2 regions of the Kitasatospora sp. NPDC028961 genome follow, and region 2 is predicted to be linked to the other one. Evidence: riboswitches for the same ligand, from Rfam matches in the RefSeq annotation. Region 2 holds a riboswitch; the other holds the start of a gene.
The links. A riboswitch is a leader RNA that binds a small molecule or an ion and turns the genes downstream of it on or off. The one in region 2 is predicted to bind glycine.

Region 1: linked by a shared signal. The riboswitch ahead of gcvP (aminomethyl-transferring glycine dehydrogenase) and the one ahead of gcvT (glycine cleavage system aminomethyltransferase GcvT) in region 2 are both predicted to bind glycine.

The regions. Positions count from the first base shown of each region.
Region 1 covers NZ_JBVHVO010000018.1:10,855-17,880, reverse strand. Annotated here, with positions in the region: gene gcvP (aminomethyl-transferring glycine dehydrogenase) at 1-2,211, opposite strand, end outside; glycine riboswitch at 2,451-2,554, opposite strand; gene ACZ4UX_RS25820 (PRC and DUF2382 domain-containing protein) at 2,778-4,067, shown strand; gene ACZ4UX_RS25815 (MFS transporter) at 4,210-5,700, shown strand; gene ACZ4UX_RS25810 (DNA polymerase IV) at 5,854-7,026, opposite strand, start outside.
Region 2 covers NZ_JBVHVO010000005.1:324,244-331,269, forward strand. Annotated here, with positions in the region: gene ACZ4UX_RS13720 (L-serine ammonia-lyase) at 1-446, opposite strand, end outside; gene glyA (serine hydroxymethyltransferase) at 592-1,860, opposite strand; gene gcvH (glycine cleavage system protein GcvH) at 2,001-2,378, opposite strand; gene gcvT (glycine cleavage system aminomethyltransferase GcvT) at 2,512-3,633, opposite strand; glycine riboswitch at 3,863-3,969, opposite strand; gene ACZ4UX_RS13740 (enhanced serine sensitivity protein SseB C-terminal domain-containing protein) at 4,222-5,016, shown strand; gene ACZ4UX_RS13745 (enhanced serine sensitivity protein SseB C-terminal domain-containing protein) at 5,163-6,104, shown strand; gene ACZ4UX_RS13750 (ABC transporter permease) at 6,813-7,026, shown strand, end outside.

The sequences.
Region 1 (7,026 bases), on a different contig from region 2:
CGCCAGGTGCGCGCGCACCGCCACCGGGCCGACGCCCGGGCCGCCGCCGCCGTGCGGGATGCAGAAGGTCTTGTGCAGGTTCAGGTGCGAGACGTCCGCGCCGAACTTGCCCGGCTTGGCGAGGCCGACCAGGGCGTTCAGGTTGGCGCCGTCCACGTAGACCTGGCCGCCGGCCTCGTGCACCAGGGCGCAGATGTCGGTGATCTGGGTCTCGTACACGCCGTGGGTGGACGGGTAGGTGACCATCAGCACCGCGAGGTTGTCGCGGTGCTGCTCGATCTTCGCCCGGAGGTCCTCGACGTCCACGTCGCCGTCGACCAGGGTCTTGACCACGACCACGCGCATACCGGCCATCACGGCGGAGGCCGCGTTGGTGCCGTGCGCGGAGGACGGGATCAGGCAGACGTCGCGCTGCGCGTCACCGTTGGCGTGGTGGTAGGCGCGGACGGCCAGCAGACCGGCCAGCTCGCCCTGCGAGCCGGCGTTCGGCTGGATCGAGACGGCGTCGTAGCCGGTGACCTCGACCAGCTGCTGCTCCAGTTGGCGGATCAGGGTGAGGTAGCCCTGGGCCTGGTCGATCGGCGCGAACGGGTGCAGCTGGCCGAACTCCGGCCAGGTCACCGGCTCCATCTCGGTGGTCGCGTTGAGCTTCATGGTGCAGGAGCCCAGCGGGATCATGCCGCGGTCCAGCGCGTAGTCGCGGTCCGACAGGCGGCGCAGGTAGCGCAGCATGGCGGTCTCCGAGCGGTGGCTGTGGAAGACCGGGTGGGTCAGGTACTCGTCCTCGCGCAGCAGCGCGGCCGGCAGCGCCTCGGCGCTCTCCGGGGTCTCGACGCCCTCGACGCCGAACGCGGCCCAGACGCCCGCCAGGTGCTCGCGGGTGGTGGTCTCGTCGGTGGAGACCGAGATCCGGTCCTCGCCGTCCTGGTACACGTTGATGCCGTGGGCGCGGGCGGCCTCGGCGATCGCGGCGGCGCGGCCGGGGACGACCGCGGTGACGGTGTCGAAGAACTCGCCGTGCAGCAGCTCGACGCCGCCGGCCCGCAGGCCCTCGGCGAGGGCGGCGGCGTAGCGGTGGGTACGGCGGGCGATGTCGGCCAGGCCGTCCGGGCCGTGGTAGACGGCGTACATCGAGGCCATCACGGCCAGCAGCACCTGGGCGGTGCAGATGTTGCTGGTGGCCTTCTCGCGGCGGATGTGCTGCTCGCGGGTCTGCAGGGCCAGCCGGTAGGCGCGGTTGCCGTCGGCGTCGACGGAGACGCCGACCAGGCGGCCGGGCAGCGAGCGGGCGTACTCGGCGCGCACCGAGAGGTAGCCGGCGTGCGGGCCGCCGAAGCCCATCGGCACGCCGAAGCGCTGCGAGGTGCCGCAGGCGATGTCGGCGCCGAGCGAGCCCGGGGACTTCAGCAGGGTCAGCGCCAGCAGGTCGGCGGCGACGGCGACGATCGCACCGAGGCCGTGGGCCTGCTCGATCACCGGGGCGAGGTCGCGGACCACACCGGTCGCGCCGGGGTACTGGAGCAGCACGCCGAAGACGCCGCGCTCGGCGATCTCGGCCGGGATGCCGGCGGAGAGGTCGGCGACGACCACCTCGACGCCGGTCGGCTCGGCCCGGGTCCGGATCACCGCGACGGTCTGCGGCAGGGTCTCGACGTCGACCAGGAAGACGCCGCCCTTGACCTTGGTGACACGGCGGGCCAGGGACATCGCCTCGGCGGCCGCGGTGCCCTCGTCCAGCAGCGAGGAGCCGGAGGTGGGCAGACCGGTGAGGTCGGAGACCACGGTCTGGAAGTTGAGCAGCGCCTCCAGGCGGCCCTGCGAGATCTCCGGCTGGTACGGCGTGTACGCGGTGTACCAGGCCGGGTTCTCCAGGACGTTGCGCAGGATCACCGGCGGGGTGAAGGTGCCGTAGTAGCCCAGGCCGATCATCGGCTGGAGGACGGTGTTGCGACCGGCCAGCTCGCGCAGCTCGGCGAGGACCTGGGCCTCGCTGCGGCCGGCGGGCAGGTCCAGCCCGGTGATGGAGCGGATCGCCTCGGGCACGGCGGTGGCGGCGAGCTCGTCCAGCGAGCCGTAGCCTACCTGGGCCAGCATCTTCTCCTGCGCGGCGACGTCGGGGCCGATGTGGCGGTTCTCGAAGGGGCTGGCCTGCTCGAGCTCGGTGAGGGTCACGGGGGTGGTGGTGCGTCCCGCGTTCGGCTGGGCGTTCATGGTGGTCGAGGCCTCCTGGTCACGGACCGGCGGGGGTACGCACGCCGGGCGGCACCGCCGCTGCGGACGACAGCGGACAGGCCTGGGGCGGACGGACCCGACAGGCCTCCCCCTCTGTCATCGGGACCTGAGAGCTTCACCCGCGCGAGGCGCTGTGGCGCCCCGCCGGCTTGCACCGTCGGTGAGGGTGGTGCCGCCGGCTCCCTCGCCGGCAGTCCTGCCCTGCTTTCCAGAGTGACCTATCCCACACGGTACGGATGCCTGAGAGATTCCGGGGAGGAGTTGCTCCTTCGGCGCCCCGACCAGCGACTTCCGCTCTCGGGGACTCTCCCGAGCGGGCTCGGCGGTCGCGCCCAGGGTACCAGCGGCAGGCGCCTCGATCACGGGTGCGTCCTGGCAGGTGAACAGCCGGTCCGTGACCCGGACGGCGCAGCACCGGGCCCGTCCGGCCGCACCCCGGTCGCGCCGGTCCGGTTCATGGCTTTTGGTGTGAAGTGGCGGATGGGACGGGCGGGCCGGCCGCCGGCCTGCGGGCGTTCCGCAGGCGCAACGCACTGGAGGAAAGAGTGCAGACCGATATCGACCCCCGGGACCTCATCGGCCACAAGGCGGTCGACCGCAACGGAGACAAGATCGGCACGGTCGACGAGGTGTACCTGGACGACGCCACCGGGCAGCCCGAATGGGCGGCCGTCCGGACCGGCATCTTCGGCCGGGACGCCTTCGTCCCCCTGACCACGAGCGAGTTCTCCGGCGACGAACTGCGGGTGCCCTACGACAAGTCCCTGGTGAAGGAGTCACCGGACTTCGGCGTGGGCCAGCACCTGTCACCCGCCCAGGAGCTCCAGCTCTACCGCTACTACGGGCTGGACACCCAGGTGGACGGCCGGCCGTCGGCCGGCGACGGCTCCGGCTCCGAGCCGGCCGACCTCGACTTCGGCAGCGTGCCGGCCGCCGCCCCGGCGGCAGCGGCGGGCACCGCCGCGGTGGCGGGCGTCGCCGCGGCGAAGCCCGCCGACCAGTCGGCCCCGGCGGCCCCGGCGGCCCCGGCGAAGCCGCTCGCCTTCCACTCGGCCGACAGCATGGCCCCGCCCCTCACCGTCCCCCCGGCCGCCGACCTCGGCAAGCCGTCCGAACCTGCTACGGAGCCCAACGTGCGGACCCTCGACACCACCGCGCCCGCCACCCCGTCGGCGCCCGTCGCACCGGAGCAGCGCCCGCCGGCGGCCCCGCTCGTCACGGGCGGCCCCGACGGCGCCGAGGTGGCGGCCCCCCGGGCCGCCACCTCCGGCACCCCGGCGCCCGACCGCGCGGGCGCGGCCTCGTCGGCGCCGAACGCGCCGGTGGAGATCACCTGCCGTGAGGAACGGCTGGACATCACCACCGAGTGGCATGTCGTGGGCACCGCGAAGCTGCGCAAGTACGTGACCAGCGAGGCGGTGGAGCGCCGGGTGCCGGTGGTCCGCGAGCGGGTCCGGGTGGAGCGGACGCCGGTCGGCGAGGCGGAGCGGGCCTCGTTGAGCGACAAGGACATCGCCGAGGCGGTGGAGGAGGTCACGCTGCGCGAGGAGCGGCCGGTGGTTCGCAAGTACCTGGCGCCGATCGAGCGGGTCCGCCTGGTCGTCGAGCGCTACACCGACGAGGAGGTGATCCGGGACGAGCTGCGGCGCGAGCACGTCGAGGTCCACGACAACACCGCGGCCGCCCCGACCCCGGGCGCCTCGTCCAACCACACCCCGTCCGCCACTCCCGACGGCGCCGCCGGGCGCCCGGGCGGCGGCGAACACGCGGGCACCGGAGGGCACTTGGGCGCCGGCGAGCCGTCCCGGCCGGCCCCGCTGAGGCCGCTCGCCTGACGGTCCGACCCAGGGACCCCGGACCTCCACGGTCCGGGGTCCTTCGACTTTGCCAAAGCTTCACCGATCGATATTTGACACACTGAAGTATCTCCCGGCATGGTTGCTTCAGTTCATTCACTATGTACGGGAGGAAGCAACCGTGAGTGAGGCACCACAGCCCACCACCGCGGCCGAGAAGCAGAGCAGCGCCCGGGTCCTGCCGGCCCTCATCCTGGCGATGCTGTCGTTCAGCGTGGTGCAGACCGCGGTCGTTCCGATCCTGCCCTCGCTGGCCAAGGAGCTCGACGTCTCGGGCTCCAGCATCACCTGGCTGATGACGGCCAACCTGCTCTCGGCCGCCGTGCTGACCCCCCTGCTGGGCCGCTTCGGCGACCTGCGCGGTCGCAAGCCGATGCTGCTGATCTCGCTGGCCGGTCTCGTCGCGGGCTCGGCGCTCGCCGTCAGCACCCACTCCTTCACCTGGCTGGTCGTCGCCCGCGTCCTCCAGGGCGCCGGCGGTGGCGTGCTGCCGCTCGCCATCAGCATCGTCCGCGACGAGCTGCCGAAGCAGAAGGTCACCGGTGGCGTCGCCGCCATCAGCGCCTCGATGGGCGTCGGCAGCGGCCTCGGCCTGGTCGCCACCGGCCTGCTGCTGGAGCACTGGAGCTACAAGTCGATCTTCTGGATGGGCCTGTTCTTCGGCCTGCTCGCGGTCGCCCTGGTCGCCTTCCGGGTGCCCAGCGACCCGGTGACCGACAAGGAGGGCGGCGCCGACCCGCTCGGCGCGATCACCCTGGCCGGCTGGCTCTCCGCCCTGCTGGTCGCGGTCAGCCAGGGCAACACCTGGGGCTGGACCTCCACCAAGACGCTCGGCCTGTTCGCCGTCGCCGCCGTGATCGCCCTGATCTGGGGCGTCATCGAGGTCAAGGTCAAGCACCCGCTGGTCGACATGAAGATGATGTCCCGCCCGGCCGTCGCCTTCACCAACCTGGCCGGCCTGCTGATCGGCTTCGGCATGTACGGCTCGTTCATGGTGATCAGCAACTTCGCCCAGACCCCGGAGAAGCTCACCCACTACGGGTTCACCGCGACCGTGCTGCACGCCGGTGTCATGCTGCTGCCGTCCGCGCTCGGCTCGATGGTCGCCGCCCCGGTCGGCGCCCTGCTGATCGCCCGTCGCGGCCCGCGCCTGCCGCTGGTCCTCGGTGGCGTCCTCGGCGCCGTCGCGATGGCCTACCTGGCCGTCCGCCACAGCCACGAGGCCGACATCTACACCGCCTCGGCGATCTTCGGTCTCGGCATCGGCCTCGCCTTCTCGGCGATGCCGGCCTACATCAACGGCGCCGTCCCGGTCGAGCAGAGCGGCATCGCCAACGGCATGAACGCCGTGCTGCGCACCGTCGGTGGCGCGATCGGCACCGCCGTGATGGCCGCGATCCTCACCGGCGACACCATGAAGCTGCCGATCCCGGTCTCGCTGCCCACCCTGGACGCCTACAAGCACGCGTTCTGGGTGGCCGCCGCGGTCTGCGCGATCGCCGGTGCCGTCCCCTTCCTGATCCGCGGCGTCAAGCCCTCCGTCACCGTCGCCGGTGGCAAGGGTGCGGCGGACCTCAGCCCCAGCCCCGAGCTGGTCAAGACCGACGCCTGACGAGGCGTCCACCCCCCGCGCCCAGGGACAGGGCGCGGGGGACCGGTCCCCGAACGGTCGACGAGGGCATCGCGACCGCCCGAGGGCCGGCCGTGCACGCGGCTCCACCCGGCCCCCCTGCCGGGTGGGGCCGCTTCGTGCGTTCCAGGGTGGTCAGCCCACCGCCGGTTCACCGCCGCCCGCCCCGGCCGACGGCCCGTCCTCGTCGCCGCGCAGCGGCAGCGGACGGGCCGGCTCCAACGCCGGGTCCTCCACCGCGAAGGTCCGCACCCGGCCCGGTCCGCTCCACGGCGTCTCGAACCGCACCGTCACCCGGCCGACCCCGCTGCCCTGCACCCACCCCGGGCCGAGTTCGGCGTGCCGCACGTCCTGGCCCGGCATCCAGTGCCGCGCCACGACCACCGCGGGCTCCGGGGCCTCGTCCTCCTGGGCGTCGGCCTCGACCGCCCCCGGCTCCCCCGCCTCCTCCCGGACGGCCTGCGCGAAGAGGTCCTCCTGGGTGTAGTCCGCCAGCTGCGAGACCCCGACCCCGAGCAGCCGGACGCCGCCGGTGATGTCCACCTGGGAGGCCAGCCGGCGGGCCGTCTCGACGATCACCGTCTCGTCGTCCGTCGGACCGCGCAGGGTCTCCGAGCGGGTCAGCGTGGAGAAGTCGAACCGCCGCACCTTCAGCACCACCGTGCGCCCCGACCGTCCGGCGGCGCGCAGCCGCCGCACGCACCGCGCGGCCAGGACGTCGACCTCGCGCAGCACCCGGTCCCGGTCGGCGAGGTCCACCTCGAAGGTGTCCTCCACCGACACCGACTTGGCGTCCTGGTCGGCCACCACCGGCCGGTCGTCCAGCCCCAGCGACATCTGGTGGACACCGGCGCCGTGCGCCCTGCCCAGCAGCTGCACCAGCTCGGACTCCCCCGCCTCGGCGAGGTCGGCCACCGTGTTCAGCCCCGCCCGGCGCAGGACCTGCTCGGTGGCCGGGCCGACGCCCGGCAGCGCCCGCACCGGCATCGGGCCCAGCACCACCCGCTCCTGGCCCGGCTCGACCAGCACCAGGCCGTCCGGCTTGGCCTGCTCCGAAGCGATCTTGGCCATCAGCTTGGACCCGGCCGCCCCGACCGAGGCGGTCAGCCCGGTGCGCCGGTGGATGTCCGCCCGGAGGTCCTCCGCGAGGGCCGTCACCAGGTGCTCCCCCGTCCCGTGGTCCGCCGCCAGCAGCGCCGGGCCGTACGGGCCCGCCTCCAGGTCGACGAAGGCCTCGTCCAGGCTGAGCGGCTGCACCAGGGGCGACAGCTCCCGCAGCAGACCCATGACCAGCTCGCTCACCGCCCG
Region 2 (7,026 bases):
CCGACCGAGTAGTAGGTCTTCTCCAGCAGCAGGCCGCCGTCGGCGTCGAAGGCCCAGAGGGTCATCCCGTTGGCGTGGTACGGCAGCGAGCGGCGCCGGTGCAGGATCAGCTGGGTGCCGGGGTCGAAGTCGATCGGGTGGGCGCCGAGCAGGTCGAGCCGCTTCTCGGCGGTGATCCGCTCGACGTCCCGGTCGGCCTGGTCGACGTCGACCGTGCGGGGGGAGTTGCCCTCCAGGCCCAGCAGGACGGCCTTCGGGGTGCCGTGGCCGTGGCCGGTGGCGCCCAGCGAGCCGAAGAGCTCGGCGCGGACGCTCGCCACCCCGGTCAGCAGGTCCTCGGACTTCAGGCGGCGGGCGAACATCCGGGCGGCGCGCATCGGGCCGACGGTGTGGGAACTCGACGGGCCGATGCCGATGGAGAAGAGGTCGAAGACGCTGATGGCCACGGAGGACGTCCTTGTCTGGTCTCGTGGAAGGACTTGCAGGCGGGGTGCTGACACGGAACGGGGCACCGCGCGCACTGTCCAGTGTGCGCGGTGCCCCGGAATCCCAGGTGACCAGGCGAGGTGAGCCCGGTCACCCGTGTCCGAACTACAGGTTCGGGTAGAGCGGGTACTTGTCGGCGAGGGCGGTGACCCGGGCCTTCAGCGCGGTGGCGACGTTCTCGTCGAAGGCGGGCTTCAGCGCCTCGGCGATGATGTCGGCGACCTCGCGGAAGTCCTCGGCCTGGAAGCCGCGGGTGGCCAGGGCCGGGGTGCCGATCCGCAGGCCGGAGGTGACCATCGGCGGGCGCGGGTCGTTCGGGATGGCGTTGCGGTTGACCGTGATGCCGACCTCGTGCAGCCGGTCCTCGGCCTGCTGGCCGTCGAGCTGGCTGTTGCGCAGGTCGACCAGGACCAGGTGGACGTCGGTGCCGCCGGACAGCACCGAGGCACCGGCCTCGGCGACGTCGGCCTGCAGCAGGCGCTCGGCCAGGATCCGGGCACCGTCCAGGGTGCGCTGCTGGCGCTCCTTGAACTCCTCGGAGGCGGCGACCTTGAAGGCGACGGCCTTGCCGGCGATCACGTGCTCCAGCGGGCCGCCCTGCTGGCCGGGGAAGACCGCGGAGTTGATCTTCTTGGCCCACTCGGCCTTGGAGAGGATGACGCCGCCGCGCGGGCCGCCCAGGGTCTTGTGCGTGGTGGTGGTGACCACGTCCGCGTACGGCACCGGGTTGGGGTGCAGGCCCGCGGCGACCAGACCGGCGAAGTGCGCCATGTCGACCATCAGCAGGGCGCCGACCTCGTCGGCGATCCGGCGGAACGCGGCGAAGTCCAGCTGACGGGGGTAGGCGGACCAGCCGGCGATGATCAGCTTCGGCTGGTGCTCCTTGGCGAGGCGCTCGACCTCGGCCATGTCGACCTGGCCGGTCTTGTCGTCCACGTGGTACGCGGCGACGTTGTAGAGCTTGCCGGAGAAGTTGATCTTCATGCCGTGGGTCAGGTGACCGCCGTGGGCCAGGCTCAGGCCCAGGATGGTGTCACCCGGCTGGATCAGCGCGAACATCGCGGCGGCGTTGGCCTGCGCGCCGGAGTGCGGCTGGACGTTGGCGTGCTCGGCGCCGAACAGGGCCTTGATCCGGTCGATCGCGATCTGCTCGACCACGTCGACGTGCTCGCAGCCACCGTAGTAGCGGCGGCCCGGGTAGCCCTCGGCGTACTTGTTGGTCAGCACCGAGCCCTGGGCCTCCATGACCGCCACCGGGGCGAAGTTCTCGGAGGCGATCATTTCCAGGGTGGTCTGCTGGCGGTGCAGCTCGGCGTCGACTGCGGCGGCGATCTCCGGGTCGAGCGAGTGCAGGGACTGGTTGAGAACCGTCATGGTGTGGTCTTCCCAGGGAGGAGAGAAGGAGGTGCCGCGCCTGGCACGCCCCACGGAAGGGTGGCGGCGGGCGACCGGAGGGCGGAGGAGGCCCGGTGGCCGGGGCGGCCGCCGCACTGCGGCCACCCCGAACGGCCGGCTCAGGCCGGGTTGGTCAGGGCGTTGTACTCGTCGGCGCTGAGCAGCTCGTCGGTCGACTCGACGCGCACCTTGAACAGCCAGCCACCCTCGAACGGGGCGCTGTTGACCAGGGAGTTGTCGTCCAGGACGTCCTGGTTGACCTCGGTGATCTCGCCGGTGACCGGCGAGTACAGGTCGCTGACCGACTTGGTGGACTCCAGCTCGCCACAGGTCTCACCGGCGGTCACGGTCTCGCCGACCTCGGGCAGCTGCACGTAGACGATGTCACCGAGCGCGTCGGCGGCGTGGGCGGTGATGCCGACCGTGGAGACACCGTCCTCGACGGCGGTCAGCCACTCGTGCTCCTTGGTGTACTGCAGGTGCTGGGGGTTGCTCATGGCGTCATTCTCCAGGATGGGAAGCGGGTACGACGAAGCGGGCCGCCGGACGGACGGCTTCGACGTGGATCTTCGGAGGGTCAGGCCCGGGCGGGCGCGCTCGTGAGGCCTCGGCGGGCGCGCCCGAACGGCGTCAGCGGGCGCGCTTGTAGAACGGCAGCGCCACGACCTGCACCGGCTCGTGCTTGCCGCGCACGTCCACCGCGACGGTGGTGCCCGGGGCGGCGTGCGCCGCGTCCACGTAGGCGATCGCGATCGGCTTGCCCAGGGTGGGGGAGGGCGCGCCCGAGGTGATCCGGCCGATCGGCTCGCCGTCGGCGGTCACCACGGTGTACTCGGCGCGCGGCACGCGCTTGCCCTCGGAGACCAGGCCGACCAGCACCCGCGGCGGGTTGGCCTCGGCCGCGGCGGCGGCCTGCTCCAGGGCCTTGCGGCCGACGAACGCGCCCTCGTTGGTGGTCTTGTCGAAGCGGACCACCCGGCCGAGGCCGGCGTCGAAGGGGGTCAGGTCGGTGGAGAGCTCGTGCCCGTAGAGCGGCATGCCGGCCTCCAGGCGCAGCGTGTCGCGGCAGGAGAGGCCGCAGGGGACGAGCCCGCGGCCGGTGCCGGCCTCGGTCAGCGCCGTCCAGATGTGCGCGGCGTCGCCCGGGTTGCAGAAGATCTCGAAGCCGTCCTCGCCGGTGTAACCGGTGCGGGCGAGCAGCACGTCGCGGCCGGCCACCTGGGCCGGGAGGATCGCGTAGTACTTCAGGCCGGGCAGGTCGGCCTCGGTGGTGTCGGCCAGGATCGCGGTGGACTCCGGGCCCTGGACGGCGATCAGCGAGTAGGTGTCGCGGTCGTCGGTGACGACGGCGTCGTAGCCCTTGGCGCGGGCGATCAGCTCGTCCAGCACCAGCTGGGCGTTGGAGGCGTTGGCGACGACCAGGAAGGCGTCCTCGCGCAGGCGGTAGACGATCAGGTCGTCCAGGATGCCGCCGTCCTCGGCGCAGATCATGGTGTAGCGGGCCCGCAGCTCGCCGAGCGCGGAGACGAAGCCGACCAGCGCGTGGTCCAGCATCGCACCGGCCTGCGGGCCGGTCACGGTGATCTCGCCCATGTGGGAGAGGTCGAACAGACCGGCCTTGGTGCGGACGGCGAGGTGCTCCTCGCGCTCGCTGCCGTAACGCAGCGGCATGTCCCAGCCGGCGAAGTCGGTCATGGTCGCGCCGAGGGCGCGGTGCAGCGCGTCGAGCGCGGTGAGGCGGAGGGACGACATGGCCTGGAACTCCTCGGTCTGGGCACTCAGGTGTGCGCACGCCGGACCGGACCCGCTCGGGGACCGAGCCTGCGCGCGGGCATGCGGCGGCTGGGTCTCCCCATCTGTCGTCGAACCTGAGAGCTTCACCGCACGCGGGCCCGCAGCGCTTCACAGCTAACAGGACAGCATGGCGGCTTGCACCGTGGGTGGGCGCGCGACAGGGCCGTGCGCCGCTTTCCAGATGTGCCTAACCCGTGCGGTAGGGGGGCCTGAGAGATTCCGGGGAGGACTTGCTCCTTCGGCGCCGGCTGTACCGCCTCTCGGGGGTACTCCGGACTCTCCCGCGCGGGTTCGAGCGGCCGGTATGGAGTTGAGGTTCTCGGCGGGGAACACCCGCAGACGCGGACATCATGGCACGTCCCGGCGGAAGACGGGAGAGGGGCCCCGGGCCCGGCCCCGCCCGGCGGGCTCGGCCCGCACCCGCCACCGCCAGCCCACCGGTACCGCCCCGGCCCCGTACCGACCGGTACCGGCGCGCACCGCGGCCCCGGCCGCGGGCCCGCTAGGCTGCTCGGCGTCGGCGAACAGAGGACGGTACAGCGGCGGATGGGGTACCCGGTGGAGCAGCAGCAGGGGTGGGGCGGCCCGGAGGCGGCATTGCCCGGCGGTGGATGGCCCGCGAACGAGCTGGAGCAGGTGCTCACGGCCGCGCTCGGCGATCCCGGCGCGACCCCCCGGGTGTTCGAGGTGCTCGCCCGCAGCCAGGTGTGGATCCCGCTGCCGGCCGGCGGCGACCCCCAGGGCCAGGCCCTGGACCTGCCGACCATCGAGCTGGCCGGCGACCCCTACGTCCCGGTCTTCTCCTCGCAGGAGGTGCTCCTCCAGCAGGCGCCCGGGATGGCCTTCGCGATCGCGCCGGTCTGGGAGTTCGCCCGCGGGCTGCCGCTGGGCGTGGGCATCGCGGTGAACCCGGAGGCGCCGGTGGGCATCCCGGTGCCGCCGCAGGGCGTCGCCGAGCTGCGGCGCGGGCCGCGCGAGGACCGCTGGGACGCCCCGGAGGCGCCGACCGGCGGCCGGGTGGCGCTGCGCGAACCGGTACCGGGCGAGGACCCGGAGGCCTTCCTGGCCGCCTGCCGGTACGAGCTCTCGGGCCTGCCCGGCGTCCTGACCGCCAGGCGGGCGCTGGCCAGCGTGGAGGGCGAGCCGACGGTGATGTTCGTCGGCGTCCAGCTCGATCCGGCGGCCCCGGCCGAACCGGCGGCCGTGAACGAGGCCCTGGGCCGTGCGCTGGGAACCGCGCCGCTGCCCGGCGGCGTCCACCTCGTACTGCTCGACCTCGCGGAGGACCCCGTGGTCGAGTGGCTGCTCAACCGGGTCCAGCCGTTCTACGCACGGATGTGACGCGTTCCTCCTCGCCCGGCACCGGGCCGGAGGCCACCGCCGGGCACGTCGGCGTGGCGGTGGCGGGTGGCGCCCCATAGGGTGCCTGCAGATGACCGCCGGGCCGGCGGCAGGTGAGAGAAGAAGAGGCGCAGCGAGGTGGGCGCATGAGTGCGGGAGCGGTAGCGGGCGGTGCACCGGGGCCCTGGGGCCAGGCACCCGCCGGGCGCCCCGGCGCGGATCCGAGAGCGCTGGAGCACGCCCTGCGCGAGGTCGCGCCGGAACGCTGGGAGGCGTACGAGGCACTGCTGCACGCGCTGGCCGCGGGGCAGGTCTGGATGCTGCTCTGGCACGGCACGCCGGGCAGTCCGGACGCCCAGTACGGGAACATGGAGATCAGCGGTCACGGCTACGCGCCGGCCGTCACCTCGCCCGAGCAGCTGGCGGCGTCCGGCTGGGCGCGGGCGCACGAGGTGATCTCGGGGCGTGAGATCGCCGCCTCGCTCTATCGCACCCGCTGGGGCCTCTGGCTGAACCCGCACGCCCCCGGCGGCGGCGTCGGGGTGCCCTGGGCGGACCTGCGCCGGATCGCGGCCGGCCTGGACCGGCTGCCGGCCGGGCCGCTGAAGCTGAGCGAACCGCAGGTGCAGGCCCAGCAGTTCTTCGCGCTGCTGGAGCGGCAGGCGGTCGAGGTGCGGGCGGTCAAGGCGTTGCGCCGGGCCTGGGTGCAGCCCTCCGTGGGCGAACCGTACCTGGCCATCGGGCTTGAGCTGTACGAGAGTTCGCCGCCCACGGTGGAGGCCGTCCGGGCGCTGATGCAGCGCGCGATCGCGGTCGCGCCGGAGGGGCTCGCGGTCTCCACCGTCGCCATGGGGGACGAGTACGACCCGGTGGCGCTCTGGATGCGGGCCAACGCGCGGCCGTTCTACGACCGCGAGGCGGGCGGCCACGGCCGCTCGCAGGCCGCGCCGTACCCGCCGGTGCCGCCGCCGCCCTACGCCTCGCAGGCGGGCCCGGCGTACGGCTACGGCACCCAGGCGCCCGGCCCGGTGTGGCCGGGGCAGCAGCCGCCGCCGCAGCAGCCCTGGCCCGGCTACCCGGGGCGCTGACGCCCGCACGGACGACGCGGCGGGCGCCGCGGTGCCCGCGCCGCACGCCGGGCGTTCCGGCGCCCGTGCCGGGGCTCCGGGCATGGCGGTGTCGGCAGCGCACGCCGGGCATTCGGGCGCCGGCACCGCACGCCGGGCATTCCGGCGACCGTGCCGCAACTCCGGGCAGACCCGGTGTTCGTGTCCCAACTACGGGCACTTCGGACACCTGTCGCAAGCACGGATGTTCGGGTGTTCTCGGCGCGGTAACGGGTAGTCCGGGTGTATGCACCCAAAGCCCTCCACCAGGACCGACATGACGATCCGTCATGTCGGTCCTGGCATTTCCGGTCGGATTTCCGGCTGGTTCGGTGCAGCCTCTTGACATGCATGTAACAGCTGTGTGAAGAGGGATATGCCGAAGATCCAGAGGTGCATGCCGACAGATCACAGTTGGGCATCTCTCGGTTGTCAGGGCTGGCGCAAGCCAGTTCGGATGGCAGAGAGTTCTGCGCAACGCACCGCGCGTACTGGGTGCCCCACGAGGGTGAACGCGCTGGCGGACCGCTTGAGCCTCGCGACGCCCATCCCGCGCGGCCGCAGTACCCGAGCACGTCGCACCGCTGAACACCCGCACCTGAACCTCCGCACGTCCGCACCAGCCGTACCGCCGAACCGGCGACCGGCACCCGTGGGCCGGCCACCGTCGGCGAGGGGACCGAACTGACCATGACCGCACCCATCAAGACCGCCGGGAACACGCCGGAGGCAGCCGCCGCCGCGAGCCCGGCCACGAAGATCGAGGGCCGCTCGCTCGGCCGGATCGCCTGGACCCGTTTCAAACGGGACAAGGCCGCCGTCGCCGGCGCCGTCGTGGTGATCCTGCTCGTCCTGCTGGCCGTGCTGGCCAAGCCGATCGAGTCGATGTTCGGCCTGGACCCCG